2 regions of the Caulobacter sp. X genome follow, and region 1 is predicted to be linked to the other one. Evidence: predicted binding sites of a transcription regulator. Region 1 holds the regulator's gene; the other holds the start of a gene.
The links. Region 1 encodes HrcA, which represses chaperone genes, less so after heat shock. Its sites were predicted from a motif close to GTTAGCANTCNNNNNNNNNGANTGCTAAC; they were not measured.
Positions count from the first base shown of each region.

Region 2: a site for HrcA is predicted at 2,506-2,534, ahead of groES (co-chaperone GroES). Genes of this name have one in related genera too.

Region 1 is NZ_PEGF01000001.1:2,187,900-2,192,960, reverse strand. Features, by position in the region: gene CSW60_RS10080 (S1C family serine protease) at 1-937, opposite strand, end outside; gene rph (ribonuclease PH) at 1,014-1,730, opposite strand; gene hrcA (heat-inducible transcriptional repressor HrcA) at 1,871-2,947, shown strand; gene grpE (nucleotide exchange factor GrpE) at 2,960-3,583, shown strand; gene dnaN (DNA polymerase III subunit beta) at 3,729-4,847, shown strand; gene CSW60_RS10055 (S9 family peptidase) at 4,914-5,061, shown strand, end outside.
Region 2 is NZ_PEGF01000001.1:1,763,791-1,768,851, forward strand. Features, by position in the region: gene CSW60_RS08135 (acyl-CoA dehydrogenase family protein) at 1-69, shown strand, start outside; partial or broken gene CSW60_RS08140 (methylated-DNA--[protein]-cysteine S-methyltransferase) at 117-808, shown strand; gene CSW60_RS08145 (hypothetical protein) at 776-1,489, opposite strand; gene CSW60_RS08150 (DUF4345 family protein) at 1,561-1,986, opposite strand; gene CSW60_RS08155 (VOC family protein) at 2,007-2,417, opposite strand; gene groES (co-chaperone GroES) at 2,594-2,884, shown strand; gene groL (chaperonin GroEL) at 2,941-4,581, shown strand; gene CSW60_RS23640 (hypothetical protein) at 4,749-4,886, shown strand; gene CSW60_RS08170 (hypothetical protein) at 4,948-5,061, shown strand, end outside.

The sequences.
Region 1 (5,061 bases):
TCGACCGGACTTCCACCTCGAAGGCGTCGCCCTCACGCAGAATCTTGAGGGGCACGGTCACGCCAGCTTCGCCCAGGCTCCACATGACGGCGTAGAATTCGGTCAGATCCGAGACGGGCTTGCCGTCGACAGCCAGGATCAGGTCGCCGGGCTTGATCTCGGCGCGCGCCGCGGGACCCTTGGGCGAGATGCCCACGACCACGACATGGTTCTCCATTTCCTGCGCGAAGACCCCCAGCCAAGGCCGGGGCGGGTGCGGCGAGCGTCCGCGCGCCAAGTCGTCGAGGATCGGCGGCAGCAGTTCTGCGGGCACGAACATATTGAGCGGGCGCGTGTCGCCGTTCTGGTCGCGGCCCTCCAGCGTCAGTGAACCCAGGCCAACGAGGTCTCCCTTGGGGCCGATCAGCGCCGCGCCGCTCCAGTGCGGATGCGCGGGCGCGGTGATGATCGCCTCGTCCAGCAGGTACTCCCAGTAGCCGGCGAACGGGATGCGGGCCAGGACCTTGCTGGCGGCGGCGTGGGCGCGACCGCCCGCGCCGGCGGCGATGACGGGCGCGCCCGCTTCGAGATCCTGGGCGCTTCCCAGGGTGATGACCGGCAGGTCCAGCGGCTCCAGCGCCTGAACCAGGCCAAGACCCGAACGACTGTCGAGGCCCAGCACGTGAGCCGGAACACGGCGGCCGTCATTGCGGGTCAGCACGACCTCTTCGGCCTCTGTGATCAGATAGGCCATGGTCAGCACCAGTCCCGAGGGCCCGATGACGACGCCGTTGCCGACACGCTCGGTCCCCAGGATCGCGGCGGTGTAGGCGTCGGCCGGGACCTTCGCCTCAAGCGCCACGACGCTGGCCAGCGTCTGGTCGAGGTCGAACCGATAGGCTTCGGCCGACGGACGCAGGCGCGCTTCGACTTCGTAACCTTCGAACGGGGTGGGCAAGCAGAACTCCTGATCTTCAGGATTTGAATCTGGGTCCTGGCGCCTTTCCCGACAAGAGGGGCCCGACGAGAGGGGGTTAGCCCTCGATCGCCGCGCGCTGCAGGGTGAACAGCTCGCCAATGCCCTTTTCAGCCAAGCCGTACAGCGCCTCGAACTCGGCGCGGGTGAAGCCGCGCTTCTCGCCGGTCGCCTGGATTTCGACGATGTCGCCGGCGTTGGTCAGCACGAAGTTGCTGTCGGCCTCGGCGCTGGAGTCTTCTTCGTAGTCCAGGTCGAGGACAGGCGTGTCATTGAAGACGCCGCACGAGACGGCGGCCACCTGGCCGATGATCGGGTCGGTCTTCAGCACGCCCTCGTCCAGCAGGTACTTGGTCGCCAGGCGCAGGGCGACCCAGGCGCCGGTGATCGAGGCGGTGCGGGTGCCGCCGTCGGCCTGCACGACGTCGCAGTCCAGCGTGATCTGGCGCTCGCCCAGGGCCTTGAGGTCGACGACCGCGCGCAGGGAACGGCCGATCAGGCGCTGGATTTCCTGGGTGCGGCCGCTCTGCTTGCCGGCGGCGGCCTCGCGGCGACCGCGGCTGTGGGTAGCGCGCGGCAGCATGCCGTACTCGGCGGTGACCCAGCCCTGGCCCTTGTTGCGCAGCCAGCCCGGCAGGTTCTCCTCGACCGTGGCGGTGACCAGCACCTTGGTGTGGCCAAACGAGATCAGGCATGAGCCTTCGGCGTAGCGGTTGACGCCGGTTTCCAGCGTGACGGCGCGCATCTGGTCGGGGGCGCGTTCGGACGGACGCATGGGAAACTCCGGGATTTGAATAGGTCGATGGGGCCGCTTATCCTATTGAAGGCGGAACTTGAAAGGGGCCGACTTCTTTTGTTCGCTGACCGGGTCCCAAACGACACGACTCGAGACGACACGCTCAAGATGACTTCGTCATGACGCAGCTGTTTCCAGGGGCGATCGTCCGCACGCCGGGGCTGGCCGATCTGGACGCCCGCGCCCGCGACATCTTTCGGCGGGTGGTGGAGTCTTATCTCGAGACCGGCGAGCCCGTGGGGTCGCGCACCATCTCCAAGGGCGGGGTGGCGCTGTCGCCCGCGTCGATCCGCAACACCATGCAAGACCTGGCGCAGCTCGGCTTGCTGGACGCGCCCCACACCAGCGCCGGCCGCATGCCGACCCATGCCGGGCTGCGAATGTTCGTCGACGGCTTCCTGGAGGTCGGCGACATCGCCGAGGCGGAAAAGCAGGCGATCGAGGCCCGGCTGGCTGTGAAGGGGCGATCCTTCGAGGAGGCCCTGGCCGAGGCCTCGGCCGTGCTGTCGGGCTTGGCTGGCGGCGCCGGGATCGTCGTCACCCCGGTCCGCGAGGGCGGGGTCAAGCACGTCGAGTTCGTACCGTTGGGCGGCGGCCAGGTGCTGGCGGTCATGGTGTTCGAGGACGGCCAGGTCGAGAACCGTCTCATGCGCCAGGCGCCGGGCGTGACGCCGTCGGCCCTGCAGGAGGCCGGCAATTTCCTGAACGCTCGCCTGCGCGGTCGCACTCTCAGTGAAGCGCGCGCCGAGATGGGCGCTGAACTGGACTTCGCCCGCCGCCAACTAGACGAAACGGCCGCGCGCCTCGTCGAGGATGGCCTCGCGGCCTGGAGCGGCGGCGAGGGCGACGCGCGGTCTTTGATCGTGCGGGGGCAGGCGAACCTGCTGGCCGACGCCAGGGCCCGCGAGGACATCGACCGGGTCAGGCAACTGTTCGACGACCTCGAGCAAAAGGGGCAGCTGATCGGCCTGCTCGACGATGTGCGCGACGCCGAGGGCGTGCGCATCTATATCGGTGCCGAAACGCGCCTGTTTTCGCTTTCGGGTTCCTCCGTGATCGCGGCGCCCTATATGACAGGCCGGCAGAAGGTGCTGGGCGCGATCGGCGTGATCGGGCCCGCCCGCTTGAACTACGCACGGGTCATCCCGCTGGTGGACTACACCGCCCGGGTGCTCGGACGCATGATGGATGGATAAGGACCTTAAGAGATGACCGACGAGCAAACGCCGGCTGAAGATACGCCGTTCGAGACCGAGGACCTCGCTCAAGAGGTCGAGGCGCTGAAGGCCGAGGTCGCCGCCCTGAAGGAGCAGGCCCTCCGCTACGCCGCCGAGGCCGAGAACACCAAGCGCCGCGCCGAGCGCGAGATGAACGACGCGCGCGCCTACGCGATCCAGAAGTTCGCCCGCGACCTGCTGGGCGCCGCCGACAACCTGGCCCGCGCCACGGCCCACAGCCCGCGCGACTCGGCCGATCCGGTCGTGAAGAACTTCGTCATCGGCGTCGAGATGACCGAGAAGGAGCTTCTGACGGCCTTCGAGCGCAACGGCCTGAAGAAGATCGATCCGGCCAAGGGCGAGAAGTTCGATCCGCACCTGCACCAGGCCATGATGGAGCAGCCGTCGGACGAGGTCGCCGCCGGCGGCGTCGTCGCGGTGCTGCAGGCTGGCTATGAGCTGATGGGACGTCTGGTGCGTCCGGCCATGGTCGCCGTGGCGGCCAAGGGCTCGACTGGTCCGGCCCCGTCGGACGCTTCGGTGGGCGGCAATCCCTATGCCGAGGCGGCCGCGGACGGCGATGGTTCGGGCGGCGCCTTCGACACCAAGGCCTAAGACCCGCGATTTTGCCTCTTGGGGCGCGCAAATGAGCGGCGCGCCCCCTTTCCCCCTTCGCGCTTTGCGATAATGTCGGCGGTCCATTCATCGCGGGGGTAGCGGGCGATTCTGCTGTGAGCGCCCGCACGATCTGGATCGGACTATGAAGCTTACCATCGAACGGGCGGCGCTCCTGAAGGCGCTGGGGCACGTGCAGAGCGTCGTCGAGCGGCGCAACACCATCCCGATCCTGTCGAACATCCTGTTGTCGGCCGAACGCGACCAGCTGTCGTTCTCGGCGACCGACCTGGATATGGAGATCATCGACGAGGGCCTGGCCCAGATCGACATCCCCGGCCAGATCACGGCTCCCGCCCACACGCTTTATGAGATTGTCCGCAAGCTCCCGGACGGCGCCGATGTCTCGCTGAGCTTCAGCGGCGATGATCCGCGCCTGGTGATCCAGGCGGGCCGCTCGCGCTTCAATCTACCGGTGCTGCCGGCCGGCGACTTCCCGGTGATGAGCAGCGATGGCCTGTCGGGCCGGATCGCGGTGGACACCAACGAGCTGATCCGCCTGATCGACAAGACCCGCTTCGCGATCTCGACCGAAGAGACCCGTTACTATCTGAACGGCCTCTATCTCCACACGGTCAACGACGGCGGCGAGACCAAGTTGCGCGCCGTGGCCACCGACGGTCACCGCCTGGCCCTGGCCGAGATGCCGGCGCCCGAAGGCGCGGTCGGCCTGCCGGGCGTGATCGTGCCGCGTAAGACGATCGCCGAGGCTCGCCGCCTGATGGAATCGGCCGGCGAGACGGTCGACCTGCAGGTTTCGCCCCAGAAGGTCCGCTTCGAGTTCGGCGCGGCCGCCCTGACCTCCAAGGTCATCGACGGCGCCTTCCCGGACTACATGCGCGTGATTCCGCGCGACAACGCCAAGATCCTGACGCTGGACAACGACCTGTTCGCCAAGGCCGTCGACCGCGTGGCCACCATCTCGGCCGAGAAGAGCCGCTCGGTGAAGCTGGCCGTCGAGCCGGGCCGCATCACCTTGACGGTCCGGAACATGGAAGCCGGCCAGGCCGTGGAAGAGGTCGAGGTCGACTACGACGGCGAGCCCTTCGAGATCGGCTTCAACGCCCGCTATCTGCTCGACGTCTGCGGCCAGATCGCCGGTCCGCAGGCCGAGTTCCGCTTCGCCGATCCGGCCAGCCCGACCCTGGTGGTCGATCCGGTCGATCCGGGCGTGAAGTACGTGCTGATGCCGCTGCGGGTCTGATCCGCGGCGTTTTTGGGTTCAATGAGCGGGCGCTTTGGGCGCCCGTTCTGCTGTTCGGGGTCTCGTATGAAGAAGCTGTTCGTCGCCTCCGCCGCCATCCTGGCCCTCGCCGCCGCCGCGCCGGCCTTTTCCCAGGCCGTGGAGCGCCGTGAGATCGGCAACCAGATCCTTGAGAACGTGCCCGTCGCCCCGTCTTCGATCCGCGAAGGTCTGG
Region 2 (5,061 bases), 420 kb from region 1:
TATGGCGACCTCGCCTACAAACAGAAGACCGAACGCGACGCGGCCCTGCACGTGCCGGGGATTCGGTAGTTTCCTTCTCCCCTTGCGGGAGAAGGTGGCGGCCGCCAGGCCGACGGATGAGGGGTCGCATAAGCGGCCCCTTTTTCGTGAACGGCCGACACGTCTTTCAACCCCTCATCCGACCGCTTCGCGGCCACCTTCTCCCGCAAGGGGAGAAGGGAGCAAAATCCGGGCGGACAGCCTCGCGACGCGAGGCGATCATCCCCGCATGACCCGCCCCAACCGCCTTCTCCTGGACCGCGCGCCCTCGCCGATCGGCGAGATTCTGATCGTCACCGACGAGACCGGCCTGCTGCGCGCCGTCGACTTCCACGATTTCGAGCCGCGCCTGCGCCGGCTGCTGCGCCTGCACTATGGCGACATTCCGCTGGAGACCGGCGACGCGCCGCCCGCGACCAAGGCCGCCTTCGCCCGCTACTTCGCCGGTGATGTCGCCGCGCTCGCGCCCCTGGCCTGGGACACCGGCGGCACGGCGTTCCAGCGGTCGGTCTGGCGCGCCCTGGCGGCGATCCCGCCCGGTGAGACGGTCACCTATTCGGAGCTGGCCCGCCGCGTGGAGCGCCCCGCCGCGGTCCGCGCGGTCGGCGCCGCCAACGGCGCCAATCCGCTCAGCCTGGTCGCGCCTTGCCACCGGGTGGTCGGCATGAGCGGCGCCCTGACCGGCTACGCCGGCGGGATCGAACGCAAGCGTTGGCTGCTGGCCCACGAGGGCGCGCTAGGCGGCGCCGGCGATCTCGCCGCGCTGTAGGGCGCTCAGCAAGGCTTGCCCCTGGGGCGACACCCAAGAGCTGCGCGCCGCGGCCATCATCTCTGGCGTCGGCTTCTCGCCCGGACCAAGCTTGACGCCATTCAGCCAGAGAGGCGTTCCAAAACTCCGGCCCAGCAAACGACCTTGGTCAGTCACCAACAGGTTGCAGGGCAAGCTGCTCGGCATGGACGCGCCGCGCCGCGCGAGCGTGTCGAACAGGGTGCTCGATCCGGGCGAACGGTCGATCACCGTCGGCAACGCGCCGGCGCCGGCCTTCTCCAGCACTGCCCGCCCTTCGGCGAAGGCGATGTCACGCCGGGGACTGGTGAGCACTGGCAAGATGCGGAAGCGTTTGCTTTCGTAGATCCGCTGTTGAACAGCGAAGTCCGCGAGCTCCCTCAAGCATGGCGCGCACCACGGCGCCCACAGCGACAGCAGAGTAAGCCCCGGCTCGAACTTCAGCGCCCGAACGCCCGAAGCGCGCTCAACATTCACCTCCGGGACGGTCAATCCGGTCGGGGGCTGCTTGAAACTAAAGGCGAGGCTGTTTCCATGAAGGGCGGGCGTGTCGAGCGCCGCCGCGCGCGGCGTCGGGTCCGGAGGCAGAACCCTGGGCTGGCCGGAGTTTTCCGCTCGCGCCGCGCCCGTCATCGCCAAGGCCGCCAGACCGCGGCCGATCAACTCTCGCCTAGAAGCCGTCATGCCAAAACCTTCAATCTCAAGACGAGCCGAGGCTAGGCCAAAGTCGAGAGTCAGGCCAGCCCGACGCCCCGCGCCACATAGGGCCCGACGTTGAAGAACGGCAGGGCCAGGGTGATCCCGATCAGGGCGTTGAAGACGATCGAGCCGGCGTTGAAGCGGCCGGCCTCGCCGTCGATCGCCGCCGAGAGCGCCCGCGCCGCCGCCGCGCCCAGCCAGCCGACCGCCAGCACCATGGCCATGGCCGCGCCCAGCCTCGGCTGATAGCCGAGATACAGCGCCGCGATCCCGTGCGAGGCGATCAGCATGCCGCCGAACGCGCGTCCCTCCGCGAACAGCGGCGACTTCGGCGTCTCCTCGTCGGCCAGACCCGCCAGGCCGATCATCGTCTGCGGCCGCGCCAGGATCATGCCGCCCAGCGCCCCGCCGATGACACAGGCCACCACCGCGAGAAACAGCGACAGGAAGTAGCTGGACATCGGGTCTCCTTGGGCTTGCGTCAGGCGGGCGCGTGACAGACGGCCTCGACGTTCCGACCGTCCGGGTCAAGAACGAAAGCGGCATAATAGTTGGGATGATAGTGAGGCCGCACGCCGGGCGCGCCGTTATCCGTCCCGCCGGCCGCCAGGGCCGCGGCGTGGAAGGCGTCGACCTGGGCGCGGTCGGCGGCCAGGAACGCCACGTGCATCGGCCCGGTCGGCGCCGCGCCCTGGCTGACCCAGAAGCTGGGCTTGCCCGCCTGGATGTCGCGCCGATCCTCGGTCGGGCCATAGCCGATGAAGGCCGAACTTCCTGTCTCCTCGGCGCTGACGCTCATCACCACGGCGATCCCCAGCGGCGCGAAGGCCGCGTCGTAGAACGCCTTGGCGACCTGGAGATCCCGCACCGTCACGCCCATATGGTCGATCACTGGACCGCTCCCGTTAACCGCGCGCCGCAAAAAGTTCGCATCGGGCGTTCTTGACTCCCCGAGGGCCGGCGCCTAACTGACGCTCGTCGTTAGCACTCGGAGGGAGCGACTGCTAACAGCACCGCTCCCCCTGCCAACGAAGCCATTAAATCAAACCGTTCCGACGGAGAACCACAATGAAGTTTCGTCCCCTGGGCGACCGCGTCCTCGTGAAGCGCGTCGAAGAAGAAACCAAGACCAAGGGCGGGATCATCATTCCCGACACGGCGAAGGAAAAGCCTCAAGAAGGCGAAGTCGTCGCGGTCGGTCCGGGCGCTCGCAACGACAAGGGCGAGATCGTCGCCCTGGACGTCAAGGCTGGCGACCGCATCCTGTTCGGCAAGTGGTCGGGCACCGAAGTGAAGGTCGACGGTCAAGACCTCCTGATCATGAAGGAAAGCGACGTCCTGGGCGTGGTCGAGGCTTAAGGCCTCCCTGTTCCCAGCGCTTTTCGAACGCAACTCTCTTTTAGAAGGGCTCCAAAATGGCCGCTAAAGACGTCTATTTCTCCTCCGACGCGCGCGACAAGATGCTGCGCGGCGTCAACATCCTCGCCAACGCGGTGAAGGTGACCCTGGGCCCCAAGGGCCGCAACGTCGTCATCGAAAAGTCGTTCGGCGCTCCGCGCACGACCAAGGACGGCGTCTCGGTCGCCAAGGAAATCGAACTGGCTGACAAGTTCGAGAACCTCGGCGCGCAGATGATCCGCGAAGTCGCGTCGAAGACCAACGACAAGGCCGGCGACGGCACCACGACCGCCACGGTCCTGGCCCAAGCCATCGTCCAGGAAGGCCTCAAGTCGGTCGCCGCCGGCATGAACCCGATGGACCTGAAGCGCGGCATCGACAAGGCCGTGCTGGTCGCCGTCGAGGACATCAAGAAGTCCTCGAAGAAGGTCACCACCAACGCTGAAATCGCCCAGGTCGGCACCATCTCGGCCAACGGCGACAAGGAAGTCGGCGAGATGATCGCCAAGGCGATGGACAAGGTCGGCAACGAAGGCGTCATCACCGTCGAAGAAGCCAAGACCGCCGAGACCGAACTCGACGTCGTCGAAGGCATGCAGTTCGACCGCGGCTACCTGTCGCCGTACTTCATCACCAACGCCGACAAGATGGAAGTTCAGCTGGAAGAGCCGCTGATCCTCCTGTTCGAAAAGAAGCTGTCGTCGCTGCAGCCGCTGCTGCCGGTGCTGGAAGCCGTCGTCCAGTCGGGCCGTCCGCTGCTGATCATCGCTGAAGACGTCGAAGGCGAGGCCCTGGCCACGCTGGTCGTCAACAAGCTGCGTGGCGGCCTGCGCGTCGCCGCCGTCAAGGCTCCGGGCTTCGGCGACCGCCGCAAGGCCATGCTGGAAGACATCGCGATCCTGACCGGCGCTCAAGTCGTCAGCGAAGACCTCGGCATCAAGCTCGAGAGCGTCACGCTCGACATGCTGGGCCGCGCCAAGAAGGTCTCGATCACCAAGGACGACACCACGATCGTGGACGGCATCGGCGAGAAGGAAGCCATCGAGGCTCGCATCTCGCAGATCAAGCGCCAGATCGAGGAAACCACCTCGGACTACGACAAGGAAAAGCTGCAAGAGCGTCTGGCCAAGCTGGCCGGCGGCGTCGCGGTCATCCGCGTCGGCGGCTCGACCGAAGTCGAAGTGAAGGAAAAGAAGGACCGCGTTGACGACGCCCTGAACGCGACCCGCGCGGCCGCCGACGAAGGCATCGTCCCGGGCGGCGGCACGGCTCTGCTGAAGGCCTCCAAGGCCCTGGCTGGCCTGACCGGCGACAACGACGACCAGACCGCCGGCATCGCGATCGTCCGTCGCGCCCTGCAGGCTCCGATCCGCCAGATCGCCGAGAACGCCGGCGTCGAAGGTTCGATCGTGGTCGGCAAGATCCTGGAAAACGACAGCAGCTCGTTCGGCTTCAACGCCCAGAGCGAACAGTATGTCGACCTGGTCGCCGACGGCGTCATCGACCCGGCCAAGGTTGTCCGCACGGCCCTGCAGAACGCCGCTTCGGTGGCCGGCCTGCTGATCACGACGGAAGCCGCGATCGTCGAAGCTCCGAAGAAGTCGGCTCCGGCCGCTCCGGGCGGCATGCCCGGCGGCATGGGTGACATGGACTTCTAATCTTAGAAGTTCAGCACACCGCTGAAACGGATGAGGGCGGGGCCGAAAGGCTCCGCCCTTTTTCTATCCACCGGCTATCCACCGGTATTCGCGGTAAATGCGAGACCACACGCATCCAAGCGCCCCGATCGGCGTTAGGCTACGGCTTCGCTAGCATGGAGGCCGTGATGTCGTTCGTGCGTGAGTACCCCGCCCCGCGCCGTAAGCGCGCTCCGCGGACACCCTTGAGTATCGTCGTGCTGGGGCTGTCGGCCTGGCTGGTGCTGGGCTTGGTGAGCCAGGCGGCCTTTCAGCTGATCGGCTGATCGGCTGATCGGCGGTCAAAGGCCCTTACAGTTCGAGGCGGAACGCCCTAAGTGCAGGCCCATGTTCCGCCAGCGCCCCGACGCCGATCTGATCGTTCAAGGCTGGGTCATCGGCGTCATGGTCGAGGTCCCGGGCGAGCGCGCGCCGGTGCGCCACTACTTCGCCGTCGGCAAG